One region of the Paenibacillus sp. FSL E2-0151 genome, then DNA from elsewhere that is predicted to be linked to it. Evidence: predicted binding sites of a transcription regulator. Region 1 holds the regulator's gene; the other holds the start of a gene.
What was found. Region 1 encodes Rex, which represses fermentation and respiration genes when NADH is low (regulators of the CRP and FNR family bind a similar motif). Its sites were predicted from a motif close to TTGTGAAATATTTCACAA; they were not measured.

Region 1 (12,168 bases):
TCGATGTTTAACAGCCCGTCTCTCATGGCGTATATTGCTGCTTCGTTCATCACACTTTCGAGCTGTGCACCGGAGAAACCATATGATTCTTCCGCTGTTTTCTCCAGATTAACTTCCTTCAACAGAGGTTTGTTCACCGCATGCAGTTCCAGAATATGCTTTCTGCCCTTTTTGTCAGGCAAGTCCACTTGAATGTGGCGGTCAAAACGTCCCGGTCGCGTCAGGGCGCTATCCAGCATCTCTTTACGGTTCGTTGCAGCGATAACCAGAATTCTTGGCGTATCGGAAGAATAGATTCCATCCATTTCCGTCAGGAGCTGATTGAGGGTCTGATCATATTCACGCTGTTGACCACCCTCACGTTTCCCCCCGATGACATCGATTTCATCGATAAAGATAATAGCGTTTTCCTTATTTTCCTTGGTGGCACGGGTTCTCGCGTCCTTGAACAAATCCCGAATTCTGCTGGCACCCACACCAACATACATTTCCACGAACTCACTACCCGATGCTGCTACAAAAATAGAATCGGTGTAATGGGCAGCAGCCTTGGCCATCAACGTTTTCCCTGTCCCTGGAGGGCCCGTCAGCAAGATCCCTTTTAACGGGCGAATCCCGAACTTCCGGATTTCTTCATGTTTGATCAGAAAGTCAAGCGCTTCACGCAATTCCTGCTTAGCACTGTCTTGTCCGCCAATTTCTTCAAAAGTAAGCTTGGAAGGTCCTTTTTTCTTCCGTTTACGTTCCTGTGCAGCGCCTACTGTAATCCCGCCACGCATTTGCATCATGAACAGCAAAGCTCCGACAAGCACTGCTGCAATCAGGATCGGAACAATATTAACACCAGTAAAAGCAAGGAAAATAATCAATACGGGAAAAAATCCGATGGCAACTTCTTTTGTCCACTTAGGCATTAGGCCACACTCCTATCTGACCGGGCACACGCGGCAGAATAATAAACTTGCTGGCATCTCCGTCTCTGAGACTGACATATACATTGTTGTCATCCATCGCTGTATTTACCTTAATTCCATTCGTCGCCATCTTGGACAACGTTGGTGTAATCTCGGTGTATTGCTTGTTCTCCATCGCCTGAGCTACGGTGAACATCGCATCCCCCCACCAACTTTCCAGTGCTTCACTGGAATGATCCACAACATCCAACTTTAGTGAGCGTGTTCCAATCAGGGTCTGTCCTTCTTTGTGAATATATTGTACCAGTCTGCCCAAATCAACATCAGGTTGCAGATCCAGTTTCAATTGTACGTCATTGCGGTTAATAGTTAATTGAACGTCATTGACTCCATCGTACTGGGTTACCATTTTTTCAATCGGATTCTGCACAGCCACCTGACGATATACAAACCAACCTCCAAACAACACTACGGCTGAAATGACGGCAGTTAAAGCAATAGGCAATACTTTTAGCTTCAAGTGAATTACCCCTCCCAGAATTTGGCCCAACCTACTGGCTTATTGGTATATACGAATATGTGCACATTGACTCCTGCGATAATTTTGACAGGTTTATTTGTTTTGAATGTAACTTTGAGTACATATCTGAGTATATCACATCGTATATACAATTTCGAAGGCGAAAATATGAATAAATTATTAATTTTAACTATTTAAATCAAATATGTTTACAGACAACACAAAGAACCGGTTCAGCCGGATATCCGTCTGCCGGTTCTTTCATTTCTTTAATTCTCTAGTTATCTCACTCTATCTTGTTCTAGCTGTTCGGGAGTGTGTAGACCAGGTCCACCTGTTCTCCGTTGCTAAAACGATAAAAGCGATAGTGGTTATGCGTACCGTCTTTATAATACACTTGCCACACATATATTCCATTCACAACTCCGGGCATGATTCGTTTAATCTCACCGGCAGGAACTTCAGAACTGAAGCGATTGCGTATCTGCGCTTCGGACATGCCATTCTGCAGCAGCTCACTGTGTACAGCGTTTGCACCCTTAACCGGTTGATTGTTTGCGTCGAACTTAACCCAGACCATAACATCCTGGTTATCCTTGTTTTTGCCGATCAGGGTCCAGTAGATGTTGTCAGAGCCTTCTTTGTCTCCCCAGATGTACTTACGCAATTCATCATAGGATGTAATGCCCAGTTGCTCCTGTGCCGCTTGTATGGCGAGCGCTTCTTCCTTGCGTTGGTCCTGCGTGACATGAACGTAATAACGCTGAAGTCCAAACAGAATCAGAACCAGTGCAAGCAGCGAAATCCATATCCACTTCTTTTTTTTCTTCAAAAGCCGAACTTCCTTTCCCTATGATGCTGTCCTGCAATTAACGAGCAAGCAGACCATCAAATGCCAATTGAGACTCACGCAAAATGCGTTCTTCATCCAGCGTCAGACATTCGCCATGTTTCACTACTTGTTTTCCATCCACCCATACGTGTTCAACATCTTTGGCAGAAGCCGAGTAGATCGTATGTGAGATCAGGTCTGTATGTGGATAGAAATGTGCCTGTTCAATGTTAAGGGCGATAAAATCAGCCTTCATGCCAACCTGAAGTGCTCCGGTATTATTCAAGAAGATGGATTTGGCACCGTATGACGTTCCGAGTAATAACGCTTCGCCTGCTGGCACTGCCGTCGGGTCACCAGATACACCTTTGTGAATCAATGCAGCCAGTCTCATTTCCTCGAACATATCCAGGTTGTTGTTACTTGCTGGACCGTCTGTTCCGAGTGACACGGTAACTCCTGCTTTCAGCAACGCAGGTATCCGCGCAACACCGGAAGCGAGTTTCAGGTTACTTCCCGGGTTATGGGATACAGCCACATCATGACGGGCCAGAATCTCAATCTCTTCGTCATTCAGATGCACCGCATGTGCAACCAGGGATGGACGAGAGAAAAAGCCCAGTTTCTCCAGATGTGCCACAGGACGCAGTCCATAATCAGCCACGTTCTGCTCGACTTCACGAAGCGTTTCCGACATATGTGTATGAAGGGGAAGGTTTAGGTCGTTCGCGACCTGCACAAGCTTCTCTATGTAGTCAGGAGGGCATGTATATGGTGCATGTGGCGAGATTACGGTTGTAATGCGACCATCTGCCTGTCCATTCCACTCACGTGCAAACGCAGCCGACTCCTCCAGCTTCCGCAGTTGCTCTTCTTCCGAGCACAGTCCAATTACACCACGTGCCAGTGCTGCTCTAACGCCGGATTGCTCCACAACTTTGGCAACTTGATCCATGTGATCGTACATGTCCAGGAACGCTGTAGTTCCCCCTTTCAACATTTCAAGCACCGATAGCGAAGTTCCCCAATATACATCTTCTGAAGTCATTTTCGCTTCCATCGGCCACATTTTTTCCTGCAACCATACTTGCAATGCAAGATCGTCTCCGTGCCCTCTGAGCAACGACATCGCTGCATGACCATGCGTATTGATCAGACCCGGCAGGAAGAACAGTCCTTTTCCATCCACTTTGGTACAATTTTTGTCTTCATCCGGCAATGCCTCACCAATATGCACAATCTTGTCATTCTCAACAACCATGTATCCGTGGACCACGTTCCATGTTGTGCCGCCTTCATTAACGGCAAATTTGCCGTTGTGAATTACCCATCTATTTGTTGTCATCTTCCTCGTCGTCCTTTCCAGTCTCCAAGTAATAGGCCAAACTAAGCAGATCCGTTGTAAAGTCAGCATGGTGAATGCGGATATGCGGCGGTGTTTTTAGAATGGTTGGTGCAAAATTAAGGATCGCTTCAATTCCTGATTCAATAAGCTGATCGGCTACATTTTGGGCTTCCGTATCCGGAACCGTGATAATTCCGATGCGAATATTTTCCGTTTTAACCGCTTCCGTCAATTCATCCATTGGTTTTACCGTCAAACTGTTGATTTGACTACCTATCTTCGGTCCATATGCATCAAATACAGCAACAATCTTCATGTTGTCTTTCAGATATGCGTTGTAGTTGGACAAGGCTTGACCGAGGTTACCCGCGCCTACCAGAGCCACATTAATTTGCTGATCGATTTTGAGAATGTGACGAATTTTTTCGATCAGATAGGATACATCATACCCGATCCCTTTACGACCAAAATCACCGAAGTAAGCCAGGTCTTTACGAATTTGGGCCGGATTCAGATCCAGCCTCTGTCCAAGCTCTTGAGAAGAAACAGTAGCCACCTCACGCTGATGCAACTCGTTCAAATAACGCAAGTATACAGGCAGACGTCGTACCACCGCTTCCGAAATTTTATCCGATTTCATTCTTGCTCCCCCTTACCAAGGCCACGATAAAATAATAGATGAAAAGATGAGCATTCTGTATAAAACTCAAAGATAAACGTGACATTTTATACAGAATGCTCCTTGTAATTTGGGTTATAAGTTCTTACGTGCAACTGCTTTAATCGGATACGGAAATATCTAATAAAGTTTAACGCCAAACGATAGTGTCATGCAATGATATAACGAACAAAACAACCATTATTTTTGTTCATTAGCAGGTTTTTCCAACCACTCGGTGATTCGTGGAACCATTTGCTCCGTGAGCATATGCTCCATTTTGGGACCAGGTAATGAATACAAAAAGAATTTACCATAATACGCTTCAATCACCCGTGTATCATAAACAATGACAATTCCTCTGTCCTTTGCTGTACGCACCAATCGGCCAAATCCCTGTTTGAAACGAATGACCGCTTGTGGCACGGACAGTTTCATGAACGGATTTTTCTTCTGTTCCTGAAGCAACTCACTCTTGGCTTCCACCAACGGATGATTCGGTGGCTGGAAAGGCAGTCGAACAATAGCGAGACAGGTTAGGGCCTCTCCCGGGATATCTACACCCTCCCAGAAGCTGCTTGTGCCCAGAAGTACCGTTGCTTTGGCATCTTGGAACCTGCGAGTCAATTTGGAACGACTTCCACTGTCAACGCCTTGCCCAAGCAACGAGATGTCGTTGCCAGACAGTGCCTCCTTCAGCGGATCATAGACCTGTCGCAACATCTTGTATGAAGTAAACAGAACCATCATGCGTCCACGCGTAGCAATTGCCGTCTCTGCAAGTGATTGCACCAGCATATTAACAAAGTGCGCATCACCCACACTTCCCTTCACACTCGGGAAATCACGCGGAATCACCAGAAGTGCCTGATCGCGATAGTTGAAAGGTGATGGCAACATCGACGTTAACAGCTGATTGTTCTCGGCAGCTTCCTGCAAGCCAAGCTGTTCAATCATGAACTGGAATGACTTATCTACCGAAAGCGTAGCCGATGTAAGCACAACACTTTTCTTTTTATCAAAAAATAAATCCTTAAGTTGTGCACTCACATCTACAGGTACGGCATACAGCTGGAGAGATTTGCTGCGGAATTGGCCGCTGGCTTCCATCCAGTACACCGTTTTGGCGTCATCCATACGCATGAAGAAACGTAGATTCTCCTTCAATGTGGTCAGATCTTTCAGCAGTCCTGTAATGTCCGTGATCAGACTATCCGATTGATAATCATCCTGATCCTCTTTCACTTCAAGCAGCAATTTGTCCCCTTTGCGAACCAAATCACCCAGAGTCACATAGATCTGGTTCTCCAGATCCTGCAACTCCTGCCATTTTGCAGGTTTCTGAGATGCTTTCAGACGCAGTGAAAATTGCCCCGTCTCTCCCGGTGAAGCATCACTTCGTTCAGGCAACAGACCAAACAAGGCATCGCTCATACGATCCCACAGCTCCTTAACTTCAAGAGCGAGCGGGAACATCTGATCCACCATGGAGCCCCATTGCACCGAATTTTCATGCCCGGATAACTGCGAACGAAGCATAGGCAGCTGTCCATTACGACTGTCTTTAAATAGGCGGGTCAGTGTATGAACCAAGGTGAAATATTTCATATGCATTCCAAGATGTTTACCAGCGACATCCTCCAGATGATGTGCCTCATCGATCACAAGACTCTCATAGGCTGGCAGCAGCTGATGCGCGGCTTTCACATCCGTAAATAATTTGGAGTGATTGGTGATTACGATATCAGACAACCCTGCTTCATGTTTGGCACGATGGTAGAAGCATTTACGGAACCATGGACAGGATCTTCCCAGACATGATTCGGATTCGCTCTGTACGGTCTCCCAGAAGTCCCCTCCGCGTCCGCTAAGGTTAAGTTCCTCATCATCTCCGGTTTCGGTCTGCGTAAGCCAGACGATCATCTGAGCAGCTGTGAAATAATCCTCTTTCGGTGTGGCGAATTCACGTTTATTGATTTTGTGTTCAAATTTGCGCAGGCACAGGTAATGTCCACGTCCTTTGAATACAGCAGCCTTAAACGGGAACGGAACCACTTGAGTCAGCATCGGAATGTCCCGCTCTCTCAATTGCTCCTGCAGATTGATCGTATGCGTGCTAACCATAACTTTCTGTTCTTGCTTCACACTTTCGTAAATAGCAGGCAACAGATACCCTAGAGATTTACCGGTACCCGTTCCAGCTTCGATCAAGAGATGTTTCTCTTCATCCAGGGCTTGCCTTACACTGCTGAACATCTGAGTCTGCGCTTCACGCTCTTCGTAATGATCCAGTGTATCCTTCAGATTCTCCCGAACCTGGTCCATAAACTGTTCGAAGCTTACACCATCGAGGGGGTTAGCCTCCCGCTCATCGCGTGGTGCACCAATATCGGTCCAATCACTTACATTAAGAGCAAGCTGACGATAATAGGTATGTCCGTCCAGATCCTGAATCGGCTCTGCTTCCTTCTCACTGCGCATCCCGTCCAAGAACCAGCCCAAGTCACTGTCTTCTGGTGCAAACAGGTCACTGAGGCGCTGAATCGTTATGAGCGGTAATTCCTTTAACTCATCCAGACATTTGAGTAGCACATAGGCTGTCGCCAGTGCATCACTGTCTGCCTGGTGAGGGCGATCATGTTGAAATCCAAATTCGGAAGACACATAACCGAGTTGATAAGAACCCAGTGATGGGAATGTGATCTTCAGAAAATCAATCGTGTCCAAAATGCGGCCAGTGAACGGCAAATAACCGCAACGGTCAAGAGCATTCTGCAAAAAGTGAAAATCAAAAGCGACGTTGTGTCCAACAAGCACCACATCATTAAGCAGCGGAACCATCTCCATCATCATCTCTTCGAGTGAAGGAGCGTCCGCCACATCTGCATCGGTAATACCCGTCAACCCCGAAATAAACGGGGGAATCGGTACACCAGGGTTCACATAAGAACTATATATTTGAGTTATGCTGTAGTCATGATCTATGATGGCAAGTCCGGCCTGTATAATCTCACCGTCGGACTGCGTGCCGGTTGTTTCGAAATCCAATACGGCAAATTTCATTGCAATGTACGGTCCCTTCCATTCCAGTCTATGTTACAGCATAGCAAAAAAAAGGGGATTTGAAAATTAACTGACAAAAAAGCGGTGTCCCCGCCGCTATGCCAAAGGAGGGAACACCGTTTTTTTGTCGCCGAATTCCCGCTTAATGAAGGGTCGTCAGCTGATTAGCATATTGCAATTTTCCCCTGTTCAACCTGCAAGCTTCCATGTTGTACAGTGGTTCGGTCAATGTCGGGTCATACTGAAGGGCCTGTGCAAAGAGTGAACATGCAGCTTCGGGATTCGCAAGCTTGACTTGAATACAGCCCAGGGCGTTACACACAAGCCCTTTCAAGCGAGGTGAACCTTTAAGGTACATGATCTGCTGTAAATGTGTTCCGGCTTCCGCCATTTGTTCCAGATTCAGATACGCCAGCGCCAGGTAAAAACGAGTTAATGCACTCTCCGGATGGTCGGTCACAACCCGGGAGAATTGCATGATCGCCTGCGGATACATCTGTAATTTGAAATAACCCTGACCTCGACTGAAACATTCCAGATGGAGTTCAGGCAGAGCGGTAACAGCTTCCTGTTCCGGTTCAAGGGAAGCAGGCTTATCCATCTCTCGCTCCCTCACCTGGCTCATCTTTTCTTCAAACATCAGCCATTCATCCAGCATTCCGTCACTCATCCGCTTAAGCAAGTTCCACTTTTGCAGCAATTCTTGTTTGTTCAGGCCTTCAGCGGAAGGATAGCTCTTGATAATTTCATCTAACATGTCGTTCATTTCTGCGAAAACATGCTGGAACATCGATGCATCCCCACCCTTGAAAAAATGGATTAGTGCAGTGACCTGTACTCATTTTTTGCTTCAAGGGCCGATTTCATTCTCCTTACCAGTCGATTACATAATTGTTGCGTGGACTTCCTGTTTCATCGTTTGTACAGGTTTATTCTGCCCATCTACAAATACAACGGTTGGTTTGTGAGTATTTGCCTCTTCTTGCGACATCATGGCGTAAGAAATGATAATGACGTTATCTCCAGGCTGTACCAGACGTGCAGCTGCGCCGTTAAGACATATGACCCCGCTTCCGCGTGGTCCTGGAATCACATATGTTTCCAGACGTGCACCATTGTTGTTGTTCACAATTTGCACTTTCTCGTTTTCCATCAAGTCGGATGTTTCCATCAAGTCTTCATCTATGGTAATACTACCCACATAGTTCAAGTTGGCTTCCGTTACCGTAGCCCGGTGAATTTTGGATTTCATCAGTGTTCTAAACATGGGACAGTACCTCCGATTTTTGCAACCTTATATTGTCAATCAATCTTGTTTTTCCGAATTTCACCGCAAGTGCAATGAGCAGATCGTCACGGCCTTGAACTTCTTCCTGATCTGTGAGCGGCTCCAGACTTGGAAAAGCCTGAATCTCGGCGTAGTCGATAACGGCAAGCGGTGAGGTTGCAATGTGCTCGCGCAGAATACGACGGATATCTGCGGCTGTAGTAGCTACACCTATATCTGCGGCTTCCTGAGCTGCACGTAGTGCCTTCGATAGAACCAAGGCCTGTGTACGCTGTTCTGGGCTAAGGTAGACGTTACGTGAACTGAGGGCAAGGCCATCCTCTTCGCGAACAATCGGACAGGGTACAATTTCTACAGGCATATTCAAATCATTCACCATCTGTTGAATGACCGCAACCTGCTGAGCGTCTTTCATTCCAAAAAATACACGCTGTGGCTGTACGATGTTGAAGAGCTTGGAGACTACAGTTGTTACCCCGTCAAAATGTCCTGGACGTGAAGCGCCACATAAGCGCTCCGTCAGTTTTGAGACAGATACGGTCGTTTGCGTTGCCTGTGGATACATCTCTTCAACAGAGGGAATAAATACGATATCCACTCCTTGTGAGCGTGCTGTTTCCACATCTCTGGCTTCATCCCGCGGATAGCTGTCAAAATCTTCATTAGGGCCAAATTGAATTGGATTAACAAATATGCTTAATACCACGATATCGCTCTGTTGTCTGGCTGCCTGCATCAAGCTTGCATGACCTTGATGAAGATAACCCATTGTTGGTACCAGACCTACAACAGACGCACTGGACCGAATCGCTTGACGCTTCAAGCTTAGTTCCTGTCTTAACTCTGCGATTGTCCGTAATACTTTCATGAGTTACTCCCCACCTTTTCCTTGCGTTGTCCGCCGTACAGTTGATCCAGAACACCATCCGCCGCATTGAATACATGCTCTTCGGCCGGGAACGAACGATCTTTCACTTCTTTCACGTAAGCTTCGATGCTGGTTCTGATTAATGTACCCACATCTCCATAGGTTTTGACAAATCGTTTGGGCGTATACGGAGAGGCGTATTGAACCACATCGTGGAATACCAGTACCTGACCATCACAGCCTCGTCCTGCTCCAATTCCGATGGTAGGGATGGACAGTTCCTCCGAGATCGCCCGTGCAACTTCTTCCGTAACCAGTTCAAGCACAATGCCAAACGCACCTGCAGCTTCCAAGGCTTTGGCTTCGTCCATCAGACGTTTCGCATCCGCTGCATCCTTGCCCTGAATGCGGTAACCACCAATCTGATTAACCGATTGAGGTGTCAGTCCGATATGTCCAAGAACAGGCACGCCTGCTTGCACAACTGCTCTGACGGTGTCCGCTATCTCGACTCCGCCTTCCATTTTAACCGCATGGGCATGCCCCTCTTGCATCAGTCGACGGACACCCTTAAGCGTCTCATCCACGCTGCCATGATAGGTCATAAAAGGCATATCAGCCACAATAAATGTCTTCTCAGCACCGCGCACTACGGAACGTGTGTGGTATACCATGTCGTCGATGGTCACCGGAAGCGTCGAATTATAACCCAGTACTACATTGCCGAGTGAATCACCAACCAGGATCAGATCAATACCTGCTTCCTCTGCTAGGAGCGCTGTTGGATAATCGTAAGCCGTGATCATCGTAAGCGGCACGCCATCCTGCTTATATTTTTTCATTTTCACAATATTCAACGCTTGTTTGTTCGCCATTTTTTTCATGGCTCCTTTCTTCTTTTCAAATAAACGCAACAAAAAAACCTTTTAGTTTTCCACTAAAAAGTCCCGAAAAGTCAAAAAAGAGTCACTTGCGATCGTCCCTTCTGTCTCGGTCCTCTTCGGCTCAGAGCAGAATCCAACAACTCACTTAAACGTATTTCATTCTTGCACTGCGGTCTGCTTATATAAAACACATCAAAGCAGAACAAAGGTAACTGTTACGGGAGTGCAATTCGGTCTGCATTAGCCGATATCGCCTCACGAACACAGTATACCAAAGTTCTGCTCAAACTTCACGTCTTATGTTCATTTTACCAGTGAAAATTCGACAAATTGTTTATGATTTCCAGGAAATCTCACCAGAGATGATTAGCGTATGTTCTCCATCATGCTTCTCCACGATAAGTGCACCAGAAGGGTCAAGACCAATTGCCTTCCCTTCAATGATACCATGAGGATTCGTCACTGTAATCTCTCGATTCATCGATACGGACAGGGCCTCCCATAGAGCTGAAATCACGCCAAATCCTTCTTTTTGATACAAAAAATACAACTGTTCAAGCTCCGTCAAAATGGCAGCCGTTAGTTTGGTGCGATCAACGGATTGACCCGTCTCCATCTTGAGCGAAGTAGCGATTGTGGTCAGATCTTCCGGATAATCCTCGGGATCAAAGTTCACGTCAACGCCTATACCTGCGATACAGTATCTGACTTCATGATCTTCCACCGTGGATTCAAGTAATATGCCACATACCTTGCGTCCGTCAATCAACACATCATTTGGCCATTTGATGCCCGCATCAGCTCCTGAACAAGCTCGAACGGCACGACATACAGCCACTCCTGTTAATAAAGTTAGCTGCGGCGTATGCTGAAGTGGTAGATCAGGGCGCAACAGGACACTCATCCAGATTCCTTTACCCGGAGGAGAGAACCACTGTCGACCGAAACGTCCTCTTCCTCCTGTTTGTTCTTCCGCAATGACCACAGCGCCTTCTGCCTGCCCTTGCTCAGCTAGCTTGAGAACATCCCCTTGCGTAGACAGGGTCGAAGCCAACAAAACAGCCTTACGGCCAAATACGGTTGTATCCAGGGCCAATTGGAGGCTAGTAGCGTCAATGCTATCCGGCTTCGTTAACAGACGGTATCCTTTGCGGGATACCGCTTCAAACTCATAACCCATGTCTCGCAACTTGTTCACATGTTTCCACACAGCGGTCCGACTGATGGACAGATTACGGCTGATCTCTTCACCCGATACGAATCGTCCTTCTGCATTTAATAACATATGTAACAGATCTTCATGTTTGGTCATCTTGAACCACCCGCTTCACTTCTGCACTTAGTGCTTCATGCTGATTCGCTATCGTTCCAATCGCCGTTTCTCGTAACAACTGTTTCATTAGTTGCCCCAGCCAAGGCCCGCCTTTGCGCTGCACCATTTGTAACACTTGTTCCCCTGTAATATCCAACTCTTTCAAGTCATGCACAGGGATCGATTGACTCCATTCGCCTGCAAGCTCTTGGACCAAAACAACCTGTATTTCTGCCTGTTCGGACTGATTCCGCCATCCTGCTGGCAGTGTAGACTGTATTCGAAGCCAATCATCCGCCGCCTGAACGCCACAAGCCAGAACAGTAACGATCCAATCGGAACGGAGACTGACCGTATCCTTCGGCTCCTGAATGGAAGTATGAATCAACTGTTCCACCTGGAGGACCCCTGTTATACGAGAACGATGTTCATTGGAGAATGTCCACTGACGTAATAATACATCTGCTTCATCCTTGCTATAACC
Region 2 (12,168 bases), 230 kb from region 1:
TGCGAATGGCATTGATGAGACTGGTTACCCCTTCTTCTGTCGTACGAGCAGGCAATCCCAAGATGCGGGCAATTTCGGCATACCGCTCATCCGCTACAAAGTGCGAATATTTCGGGAACGATGCAAATTTGGTCGGTTTTTTTGCGTTGTAACGAATGACGTGCGGCATCAGAATGGCATTGGTGCGTCCGTGTGCGGTGTGATACTGACCGCCCCATTTGTGCGCCAAACTGTGGTTAATGCCCAGGAATGCGTTGGCAAATGCCATACCAGCAATCGTTGAAGCATTATGCATTTTCTCACGTGCCAGTTTATCTCCTTGCAGTGCCGATTGCTCCAGGTATTGGAATACCAGTTGGATTGCTTTGATCGCAAGTCCATCCGTGTAATCATTTGCCATTACAGACACATAAGCTTCAATCGCATGCGTCAGTACGTCCATCCCTGTATCCGCTACAGCCGTTTTAGGCAGGGAGTATACGAACTCCGGATCGACAATCGCTACGTCTGGTGTCAGCTCATAGTCGGCCAATGGATATTTGGTGTTACCTTGATTTTTATCTGTGATAACCGCGAACGATGTCACTTCAGAACCTGTACCCGATGTGGTTGGGATCGCTACAAATTTGGCTTTTACGCCGAGACGTGGATATTTGTAGATCCGTTTGCGGATATCCATGAATTTTTGTTTCAGGTCGTTGAAGTCCGTGTCTGGGTATTCATAGAACAACCACATGGCTTTGGCAGCATCCATCGGTGATCCACCGCCAAGTGCGATAATGCAGTCTGGTTGGAAGCGGCGCATCATTTCGGTTCCGCGATCTACCGTTGTTGTGGATGGATCTGGCTCAACATCGGAGAACACTTCGATCGCTACTGGCATTTGGCGTTGACGCAGATAGTGTTCTACCTTTTCAACATATCCAAGCTTCACCATCATAGCATCCGTAATAATGGCCACACGTGTGATGTCAGGCATTTTGGCAAGATACTGCGTTGCCCCTTTTTCGAAGTAGACTTTGTTCGGCACTTTGAACCATTGCATATTCACGGTACGGCGAGCCACCCTTTTCACATTGATTAAGTTCACAGCGGTTACGTTGGAAGAAGTCGAGTTACGTCCGTATGATCCGCATCCCAGTGTCAATGAAGGCATGTTTGTGTTGTAGATATCCCCAATGGCACCGTGTGTGGATGGTGAGTTCACAATAATCCGTCCGGTTTGCAGACGATCTGCGAATTTGCCAATCACTTCTTCATTTGTGGAGTGGATAACCGAGGAGTGACCCATGCCGCCAAATGCAACCACTTCTGCTGCACGTTCAATTCCCTCTGCTGCCGTTTTAACTTTGTAACAAGCCAGTACCGGGCTTAATTTCTCAGCCGACAATGGGAATTTAGTACCTACCCCTTCAATCTCGGCCACAAGAATTTTGGTGCCTGCTGGAACTTCAATACCGCACAATTTCGCAATGCTCACCGCAGATTGACCAACAATCGCCGGATTCACCGCACATTTCTCGGCATTAATCGCACCTGCTGTCAATTTTACTGCTTCATCTTTGTTAACAAAGTAACAGCCATTTGCGATCATTTTTTTCTTCACTTGATCAAAGATCGGTTCTTCAATGATGACCGCTTGTTCAGAAGCACAGATCATGCCGTTATCGAAAGACTTGGACAGGATCAAATCCGTTACTGCCTGATTGATATCCGCGCTTTTCTCGATAAAGCAAGGTACGTTACCCGGTCCTACGCCCAGTGCAGGTTTACCACAGCTGTACGCTGCACGTACCATGCCTGATCCGCCTGTTGCCAGAATGAGAGCCACATCATTGTGATTCATCAGTTCGTTTGTACGATCCATGGAAGGATCATCAATCCACTGGATACAATCTGCTGGTGCACCATGTTTCACAGCCGCTTCCAGCAGGATTTTGGCAGCTTCCCGGCTACAATTCTGTGCAGATGGGTGGAAGCCAAAGATGATTGGGTTACGCGTCTTGATGGAAATCAATGCTTTAAACATCGTCGTTGATGTTGGGTTGGTAACTGGTGTAATACCCATGATGATGCCGACCGGCTCCGCAATTTTCTGGAAGCTTTCATACTCGTTATCTTCAATCACACCTACGGTTTTATCGTACTTGATACTGTGGTACACATATTCTGTTGCAAATATATTTTTGGTGATTTTATCCTCATATACTCCGCGGCCTGTTTCTTCTACGGCCATCTTGGCGAGCATCATGTGTTTATCCAGACCCGCAAGCGCCATTGCTTGCACAATCCGGTCAATCTGCTTCTGGTCCATTTTCATGAATGCGGCGTGTGCTTTATTCGCTTTGTCGATTAACGTTTGAATATACTGACCTGCTGTCGGTTCTTTTGCTGGGGCGACTTCGTTCTTTACAGCCATCTCCCTCATCCTCCTAAAGGTTCGTATTAGTTTGTCTCTCTCGTTTACATTCACATCGTAACATGACAATAAACTTAATTATGTGATTTTTTTCACAAAGTATAACAAATTTAATTTAAGTTTTGTAGTGTCCTTCATACGACCATTTTCACTTCCTATTTAAAATATAGGGCTGTAAAATTCATCCTCTCCATCAAAAGTGAATTTTATCACAATGTTTGAAATTTCGTCATTTTTGCCCCCTTTCCTTCCCCCTCAAACGGTAAGATTAGGTATATACTGAACTTAAAAATTGAACCACCGCAATTTGTACCGTCCTTCCTCCCGGCCGAGATGACCCTGATCAGGACGGCAACGGTTTGCGGCGAACCTCGGAGGCTACTGCTTACTACAGAAGGTCGTCCGATGGACATAAAGGGGAGATAGACTTATGAGAGAACTAACAACTGTACTGGAAACGCGCGGTAATACTAACTGTTTCTCGGAAGCAAATTTCAACCATCTGCTGGTTACCATGAAAGATAGAACCTATCCGGAAGGTACACATCTGTACTGGGAAGGCGACATCTCTGACAAACTTTATTATATGAAACGGGGCCGTGCCCAGATCACCAAATCCACGGATGAAGGCAAGGAACTGATCATGTACATGTATCAATCCGGTGATATGATTGGGCAGGCTGATCCCTTCTTTGGCTCTAAACACAGCTTCTCAGCGGAAGTATTGGAGGACAGTGAGATCGGTGTACTGGAACATAAAGACCTGGAAATGTTAATCTGCCAGCATTGTGACTTCGCGATCGATTTTATGAAATGGATGGGCATCCACCACCGGTTGACACAGACCAAATTCCGGGATCTCATGTTATATGGCAAACCGGGTGCACTTTGCTCCACCCTCATTCGGTTGTCGAATTCGTATGGTGAGCCTCATGGAGAGCATGTCATTATTCACAAAAAAATTACCCACACGGACCTGTCCAATATGATTGGAGCCACTCGTGAAAGTGTAAACCGCATGTTAAGCGACCTGCGTAAGAAAGATGGGATTGAATATGACAATGGAATGATTGTCATCAAAGATCTGAAGATGCTGCAAGGAATCTGTCACTGTGAGCTTTGCCCGAACGAGATCTGTCGTATTTAATATTTGACTATGCTGATCGGATCTTGTTTATATATTTAATGAAAAAAAGCCCAGTTCTCTAAAAAGAGATTGGGCTTCTTGGTATACTTAGGATGCATTGGTTAATTCGAGCTTTACCGCATCACGTGGATTCAATTTCATGTCCAGACCATTTTCCATTAATTCTTTGTCATTCACCATAATGACCCACCGCTCATTCATACGAGGCGTGACATTCTCGACCGAGACGACAAATTTGTTGTTCTCCGACATTCTTACAATGCCGCTGGACTTCAACACATCGCGAACTGTGCACTCTTGAACGTAGACGCCGGCATATTGACGATTAAGGGTTGGCATAATGTTTCCACCGCTAACCTTGAGTAACGTTGTCTGATATGCAACGCCATCCCCCCCACTGTCAGCGGCTTTCACGTAAATGATCACTTCATCTTTGGCATGAAGCTCCATGTCCCAATCTTCCTGTTCAATATCCTTGCCGTTTAATTTGACAGCCCAGCTCAGCGAAGAATCCAGAGAAACTTCACCCACGGATTGAATCCGCTTGCCATCTGCCGTAAAATCAACCAGTCCGCTATTGAGTAATGCTTTTTTGAGTGTCAAACCCTCACTAAAATCTCGCTTAATGGACTTTGTTGCATCAGGCAAAAACGTACTGCCATCTACAGCCACTGTGATTGTATTCGCTGTTTCTGTCTCTTTGACAATTGGCTGCTCAGAAGGCTGTGTCTCACTACAACCAGCCAAGATCGCCAGTAGGAGCAAACATACACCTATGTAACCGGGGATTTTCTTCATCATGTAGGTAACACCACCCTGCGTAAAATCATTCACCCTGTTGTCCATAACCTCTATTATGGCACAACCTTCGGCAAAAAAAAGTGTCAAAGCCGTTACTTTTATAGGCTACCGCCTGCAAATAAGGCTTGTACAAGAAAGAGAGCCTGCACACAGGCTCTCCAATCTATATCATTTTTATGTTCTCATTGGTTACGTTATCATTGGACACTAGCCTGCATGTATGTCCGTCCTCCATCGCCATCTTTCAGATATGGATTAAGCCCGAAGAACTGCTCCTCAGATACGTATACACCTGTCAGCAATCGCCCTTCAAGCAATCCACCGTCAACCTGCACGCAACATGAAGGTGCGTCTACATACTCCTGATACAACGGAATCTGCCCATATTGTTGATGGACCTTAAATACCTTGCCTTGCTCATGCAAAGGCCGTTCCGAGAAATAGGTAGGCACAATATAACGGGCAATGACATCCAGCTCCTGCACGCTATAAAAGGGTTCATCACCAAGCCATGGTGCAAACATTCGAATCTTCTCATATTGAGACCAGACAACCGCCTGAATCAGCATTTCTGCCTGAACCAACCGACCTTCTCCCACATCTAAAGCCAATTGCTTACCATGCATAGTTTCTTCCATCTGAGACATCGTTGAATCAGGTTGTCCCAGCTCACATCCGATACACTTCCAGCCCCTGGACGTTTGAATCCATTTTTGCAGCACCGCCGGAGCTAATCTCGGACCATCGCTGTTCACAGAATGCGTATTCACTTCGGCAAGATCATCCTTAACCGAACGGGAATAGGCTGTGCGCTTAAACAACTCTGCAGCTTTTTTGTAAATTAGATGGACCTGAATGGATGCGCTCTCAAGTTCTGCAATATCTTTTTTGCCGTAGCGTACTTCACGGGATAAGCTTTCTTCTCTCATGACAAGTGGGCCTCCTTCGCTCCGGCCGTCTGTGGCCATTTTCTATAGATTATACTACAACTCATGACAACATGTGCATAGCCCAAGAGAAAAACGCCGATCAACATAGTACTTAAGACAAAAACCCCTGATTTCCACAGAAATCAGGAGTCTATGTCATTCATGCAACAAAAGTGGGTGATATTGCTTATGCGTTAGTCAACCCACTGCTCAGCCCAGTCTTGAATTTGATTCATGACAGGCTGGAGCGCTCTACCTTTATCCGTCAGTTCATATTCAATACGAACTGGCGTCTCGGGATAGACGTGACGAACCAGAATACCTTCACTCTCCAGATCTTTCATCCGTTCGGATAACATCTTATCACTCATGGATGGAATCAGATTGGAGATATCCTTGAATCGCTTCGAACCACTCATCAATGTTTGAATAATTAAACCATTCCAGCGCTTGCCCAAAAAAGAAAACGCCGTCTCAAAACGCGGACACATCCGCAAGTCTTGACCTTCCACATTAATCACCTCTTTAGAGATCACTCAAATCAACTTACATTTTGTTAGTATATTTCATAATAACATATTTAAGCTTCAAAGAAAACGCCTGCAACTAAAAAGTTTAAATTTTAGAAGCATATCATCCAAAATGGATCATACATCCCAGTATACATTACACGCTACGTCGTCACCATGGGAAATATCGTATAACTTCCCCATAGTACTATCTTACCCAAAAAGAACCCAGCTGCCACAGTCATCAATGACTCGGAGAAGGGTTCTTTTTGAATAAAACTTATAATTTCCATTACACGATTGAGTTAGTGAATTAGACCAGCACGCCACCAAATGGTCTTACAGGTTCGCTCTTGCCAAATTCCGGCTTAAAGCTGCGGGCAGGATATGCCCATTTCACAGCATTGCTGATCACTCTTAATATTTCCGGTTTGTAATAGGTCGGATACGTCTCATGACCTGGTCGGAAATAAAAGATTTTACCTTCACCACGCCGGAACGTACATCCGCTCCGGAATACTTCCCCACCCTGGAAGTTGCTCACAAACACCAGTTCATCCGGTACTGGAATATCGAAGAATTCACCGTACATCTCTTCTTTTTCCAATACAATCTTGCCTTCGATGCCATCCGCAATCGGATGAGATGGGTTAACACACCATACAATTTCCTGCTCGTCAGCTACACGCCACTTCAGATCGCAGCTTGTTCCCATCAGCGCTTTGAATGGTTTGGAGAAATGACCTGAATGGAGCACAATCATTCCCATCCCGTTCAGCACTCGCTGCGCAACCTTCTGTGAGATCTCATCGCTTACGCGATCATGTGCCATATGTCCCCACCATATGAGCACATCTGTGGAATTCAGCACTTCATCACTTAATCCGTGTTCAGGCTGATCCAGTGTAGCTGTACGAATAGCAAAGCCTTCGCCGCCAAGTCCGTCAGCCAGTGCTCGATGCAGACCATCCGGGTAGACTTCCCTTACTTCATCGTGAATTTTCTCATGGACAAATTCATTCCAAATGGTGACGTTGATCATATTCAATTTCCCCCTAGTGTAGCTCTAAACCCACCACATATCGCCCAGCGGTTCTTCGATTAATACTTGCTGGAGATTTTGCACGGCTTTAGAGAATCCTTCTTCAACCGACATCAGACCGTCTTCGTGCTCAATACTTACTACATAATCATATCCGACCAGACGCAAGGCACTCATAATGTCTGCCCATGTCTTGTTATCATGTCCATAACCAACCGAGCGGAACTGCCAAGCCCGATCCAGCATATTGGTATAGTCCTGCATATCCGTTACACCGTGTTTGTTCACGTTGACCGGATCAATCGTTGTATCTTTTGCATGGAAGTGATGGATGGCTCCTTCACGTCCTAAGATGTGAATTGCCTGAACCGGATCAATACCTTGCCACCACATGTGACTTGGGTCCAGATTGGCTCCGATCACTTCACCTGCTGCTTCACGCAGTCTCAGCAAGGTTGCTGGTGTATGAACGGAGAATCCACCGTGTAGTTCCAATCCAACTTTTACGTTACGATCTGCTGCAAACTTACCCCACTCTGTCCAGTAAGGGATCACTTTGTTCTCCCATTGCCACTTCAGGATCTCCTGGAAGTCATTTGGCCATGGTGCAACAGGCCAGTTCGGATATTTGGCATCCTCATGGTCTCCCGGACAACCGGAGAATGTATTCACTACAGGTACTTCCAGCTTCTCAGCCAGTTCTACCGATTTAACAAAATCATCGTGAAATCCTTTGGCAATATCCTTTTGCGGATGTAGCGGGTTACCGTGACAGCTGAGTGCACTGATCGTCAAACCACGTGATTCCACTGCATTTTTGAAGTTTTTCAATGCTGTAGGATTGCTTAATAACTCATCTGGCTTACAATGTGCATTGCCTGGATGTCCACCTGTTCCGATCTCTACTGCTTTTAATCCCTTGGATGCTACATAATCAAGAGCATCCTCCAATTTACGTCCTCCGAATAGTACCAAAAATACGCCGAGTTTCAAGTGCGATTCCTCCCTGGATTAGATATCGTATGATTGCTGAATTCATGAATATTGAACTGTATACAATTACCGTTCAGATCACATGCCTGTTTGATTAGTGTGGAAAATCGAGAGTGTTTCTATCCTGAAATTGAACGTAAGAATACTGGTTATTCTTCACCACTTGTAAGAGCATCAAGCTGCGAACACTTTTTTCTCGGACTAGTGTGATTCCACGGTTTCAACCTCAGTTTGAACTGTGCGAGTTACTGCAAAAGAATCATAGTTGCTCTCCAGATGTATGTGCTTGCCTTCAAGTGAAGAACGCTGGAATGAGTGCATGGCTTCCAGTACGTGATAAGCAAGCTTGCCACTGGCTTTGTGTTCCCGTCCGGCACGAATGGATTCAACCATTTCGGTTACGCCGATGCCTCGTTCGTTTTGTCCACTTTCGAAGACTGGTTTGACCGTCTCCCAAGTGTCTTGACCGTATCTGCGAACCTTCACTTCCCCGTTAAAATAATTGGGGTCCGGTACACTAAGCGTACCTTCTGTACCATAGATTTCAATACGTGGCAGATCCGAAGCTCCGCGAATATCGAAACTGGTAATCATGGTTGCAATGGCTCCTTCTGCGAAATCAATGGTTCCTGCCAAGTGAGTAGGCGTCTCTACTTGTAGCGCTGTACCTTCCTTCGGTCCGGAGCCAATCTTGCGATCTGCAATCTGTATGCCTGCCGAGGCGCTGATTCTGCGTATCGGTCCAAGCAGCGTAATCAGAGCGGTCAGGTAGTAAGGTCCCATATCAAACATCGGTCCGCCACCTGCAACATAAAAGAACTCCGGATTAGGATGCCAAGCTTCTGGTCCTCCACCCATGAAGAATGAAGTCGCTGCAACCGGCTTGCCAATCAGCCCATCCTCAATGGCTTTACGAGCTGTCTGTATGCCTGAACCAAGGAAGGTATCCGGTGCAGAGCCAACATACAATCCCTTTTCCTCAGCCAACTCAACAACCTTGCGACCATCCTCAAGAGAAATTGCCAGCGGCTTCTCGGCATACACATGTTTGCCTGCTTCGAGTGCAGCCAGATCGGTCATGGCGTGACTGCCAGGAACCGTAAGGTTCAACACAAGTTCAATTTCGTTATTTTGCAGCAACTCATCTACATTGTAAACGTTTGCGATATTAAATTCATCTGCCCGTTCCTGAGCGCGTTCACGAATCAAATCCGCAACAGCCACGACTTCAATGACCGGGTTGTTTTTGAGATTTTCCAAGTAGATGGCGCTGATGTTACCACACCCGATGATGCCTGCTTTCATTTTCTCCACTGTGACGTTCATCTCCTTACGCATGGTGAAAATCTGCGTTTGAATGGTTGAGATACATATGTTTTGTTGGATGTTTCCTGTTCCTTAAATCTAATACTATGGTATTCCGTTTCAGCTTCAATTAAAATGAATAATATGATTGAAACATGAACTATCTGGTCATAATTTTCAAATTGCAAGGAGTATGCCCATGCCGACAGATCAAACCTGCCAAGTTCTTACAGCAGGCTTTTCATTTCATCGTAAACCCTACGCTATGGTGCAGCCTGAAGGGGTGAAGAACTACCTGTTAAGACTGCAAACAGACGGACGTTGCCGTGCACGCATAGACGGGGACATGTCCCTGGTGGATGCGGGCGATCTGCTTCTTTTTGATCCTGACGAACCCTATGAGCTGAGAATAGACAATGAAACCAATCCGATGGGAGAACGACTAGTGGAGAGTGGTGACTATCACATCTTCTTTAATGGTTCCTGGGTGGATGAGTGGTGGAAACGTCACAAACGGCCGACCCGAATCAAAGTCGAACTGACGGAAAGTCTCTTGGTCCTGTTTCGACAGCTCGTACTGGAGCAGCGCCGCATCTCCAATCCTTATCCGGAAATTTCAAGTTATTATATGCGAATTTTATGTCTCGAAGTGGATCGTCTGCTCGCGGAGCATCCAACGATAACCAACACCAATTATGTGGCTTATGAGATCAAAAACTACATTGAAGAAAACGCTTCCTCTTTATTCAAGCTCGATGATGTGGCAACACATATTGGCATCAGTGTTTCACGGGGCGTTCATCTCTTCAAAGAAGCGTTTGGCAAAAGCATCATGCAATACACGCTTGACGTACGGCTGAATATGGCCAGGGAACGAATTATTTTCAGTCCAATGACCCTGGAGCAAGTGTCTGAGTCTTCCGGCTTTAACAACTATACCTATTTTCATCGGGTATTCCGTTCCCGGTTCGGCATGTCCCCGAAGGAATTCCGCGTCATTCACCGGGAACAGATGTAATCATACCAGTATACGTAAGTTGAACTTATTTGCGCGCGGCTATGGCCTCGGATACAACCATCGCCAGATCTTCATTGCCAAACATGGACAACACGCCAAGTACCGTATCATCCGGGATTTCACCGGCTTCCTCCTTGGATACAATCAGCTTCTGCACCTGCTGCAAACGCTCGTTGCTCTGCTGATCCGGGTAGGCTTGCCGGTACATCTCTTCCGGGTCCAAACCATTATTGACACACCACTGGGCAAATACGAGGATCATCATCTCTTCTTCCTGTTTATAGGTTTCTACAACAGCTTCCTCGATCTGTTTATTACGTTCCTTTTCATATTCATCCATGACTTGTATTCCTCCGTATGTGTATTCTGCAATTATTTGCGAATCAATTGTTCCGCCAGTTCATGACTGTCCATGACGTGACTTGCACTGATCAGGCAATCATCAGGTGAGTCCAGACAAGCCAGGAAATTATCAACTGCTCCGCTAAAACCTCTGCGTGTTAACACGGTTTCCCAGCTCCCGAACGTTTCTTTGGTTTCCAGACTCCCCTGTTCCATGCAGCTGATCGTGTCCATGTTCACCACTTCAACAGATCGTCCACCACCATGCAATTCGATCTTCTCCAGATCTGCCCCAGCTTCACGCACCATATCGAATCGACCGTAGGCTGTTCTGCCCAGCTTGGCCGTTCCGGTTGCGTGCAGCAGTCTGTCCAGATCATTCTTCCGAATCCATTGATGAAGCAACTCCACATTATGATCCGAGTACCACAACATCAGATCCAGCATATGGATGAGATCATCATAGATGGTTTCAGCCGCAGGACGATCCTGAATGCCTGTACGATGTTTGGTCACTGTCAAGGATTCAAAACCTTTTCCACCCTGCATCCATTCTTTCGCTTTTTGGTACATCGGTGCGAATCTACGGTTAAAGCCTACTGCGAGTAGCAGCCCTTGTGCCTCGGCAAAAGCAGTCATCTCTTCCGACTCCCGAATCGTATAGGATAACGGTTTGTCTACGTACACGGCTAATCCCTGTTCCAGACATTGCATGACAATGTCAAAGTGCGCTTCCGTTGCTGTATGTACAAACACCGCATCCAAGTCCCAGGACAACAGTTCTTTCAGATCCGTTGTTCCCCGTTCTAATCGATACGCCTCCTGAACGGCTTTGACCGGCTCCGGAGATCGGTTCATAATGCCTACAATCTCCACGTTCGGATGAGCTGTTAACAGCGGCAAATATACTTTACGTGCAATATCGCCGAGGCCGATAATTGCAACTCGTTTACGTTGGGTTGTTTCCATGATGATCATTCCACCTTCAGTTCGGTTCTATATTTCCACGTCCTATAGTGTAACCCTTCGGACAGCAACTTGCCAGTGATTGCAGCACACTTCGCACGAATTGTTCAGACAATGGGCGAACGTGGTAAACTTAGGAGGAACAGCAGTACAGATCGGGACACGACCAGACCTGCCTGATCTGAAAGGAGCGTTTGGGATTTTGCGAAAATGGTTATGGCTTCTGTTATATGTTTTACTTGCAGGAGTCACGTTTATTTACAGATATGAACTGCTGGCCTGGACAGATCTTCATCAGTCCATTCCGCTGTTACTCGCCATGGCAACATTGTTTGCTCTTGTGCCTGTAATTCCTTATAAGTTTGTTATTATCGCCTTTGGTTACAGTTACGGTACCACCACGGCAGCCTGGATATGCTGGCTTGGCACCACACTTGCAGCCATGCTCGTGTATGGCGGAGCAAGAACCATCTTCAGACATCAGGCGAGATCGTACCTCGAACGTATTCGGGGTCTGAACCGTTTTACCACATGGATGGAAGCACATCCGTTCATGGGTGTCATGTCGATGCGACTGTTGCCGATCGTGCCTCAGATGGCCGTTAATATCTACGCAGGTATAACGTACACGCCATTCTGGGTCTTCATGCTTGCCACGGCCATTGGGAAAATGCCAGCGATTTTTGTATTTGCCTAT

Region 2: a site for Rex is predicted at 2,500-2,517, ahead of adhE (bifunctional acetaldehyde-CoA/alcohol dehydrogenase). Genes of this name have one in related genera too.

What each region holds. Positions count from the first base shown of each region.
Region 1 is NZ_CP150308.1:4,338,617-4,350,784, forward strand. It holds gene MHI55_RS19500 (AAA family ATPase) at 1-914, opposite strand, end outside; gene MHI55_RS19505 (hypothetical protein) at 907-1,434, opposite strand; gene MHI55_RS19510 (DUF5590 domain-containing protein) at 1,736-2,266, opposite strand; gene MHI55_RS19515 (amidohydrolase) at 2,304-3,611, opposite strand; gene MHI55_RS19520 (redox-sensing transcriptional repressor Rex) at 3,598-4,251, opposite strand; gene dinG (ATP-dependent DNA helicase DinG) at 4,471-7,332, opposite strand; gene MHI55_RS19530 (tetratricopeptide repeat protein) at 7,475-8,098, opposite strand; gene panD (aspartate 1-decarboxylase) at 8,216-8,599, opposite strand; gene panC (pantoate--beta-alanine ligase) at 8,592-9,488, opposite strand; gene panB (3-methyl-2-oxobutanoate hydroxymethyltransferase) at 9,485-10,363, opposite strand; gene MHI55_RS19550 (biotin--[acetyl-CoA-carboxylase] ligase) at 10,707-11,684, opposite strand; gene MHI55_RS19555 (CCA tRNA nucleotidyltransferase) at 11,671-12,168, opposite strand, start outside.
Region 2 is NZ_CP150308.1:4,571,284-4,583,451, forward strand. It holds gene adhE (bifunctional acetaldehyde-CoA/alcohol dehydrogenase) at 1-2,419, opposite strand, end outside; gene MHI55_RS20650 (Crp/Fnr family transcriptional regulator) at 2,850-3,566, shown strand; gene MHI55_RS20655 (hypothetical protein) at 3,654-4,367, opposite strand; gene MHI55_RS20660 (hypothetical protein) at 4,565-5,296, opposite strand; gene MHI55_RS20665 (helix-turn-helix domain-containing protein) at 5,491-5,787, opposite strand; gene MHI55_RS20670 (trehalose utilization protein ThuA) at 6,119-6,847, opposite strand; gene MHI55_RS20675 (sugar phosphate isomerase/epimerase) at 6,872-7,840, opposite strand; gene MHI55_RS20680 (Gfo/Idh/MocA family oxidoreductase) at 8,042-9,154, opposite strand; gene MHI55_RS20685 (AraC family transcriptional regulator) at 9,345-10,163, shown strand; gene MHI55_RS20690 (hypothetical protein) at 10,189-10,503, opposite strand; gene MHI55_RS20695 (Gfo/Idh/MocA family oxidoreductase) at 10,536-11,474, opposite strand; gene MHI55_RS20700 (VTT domain-containing protein) at 11,596-12,168, shown strand, end outside.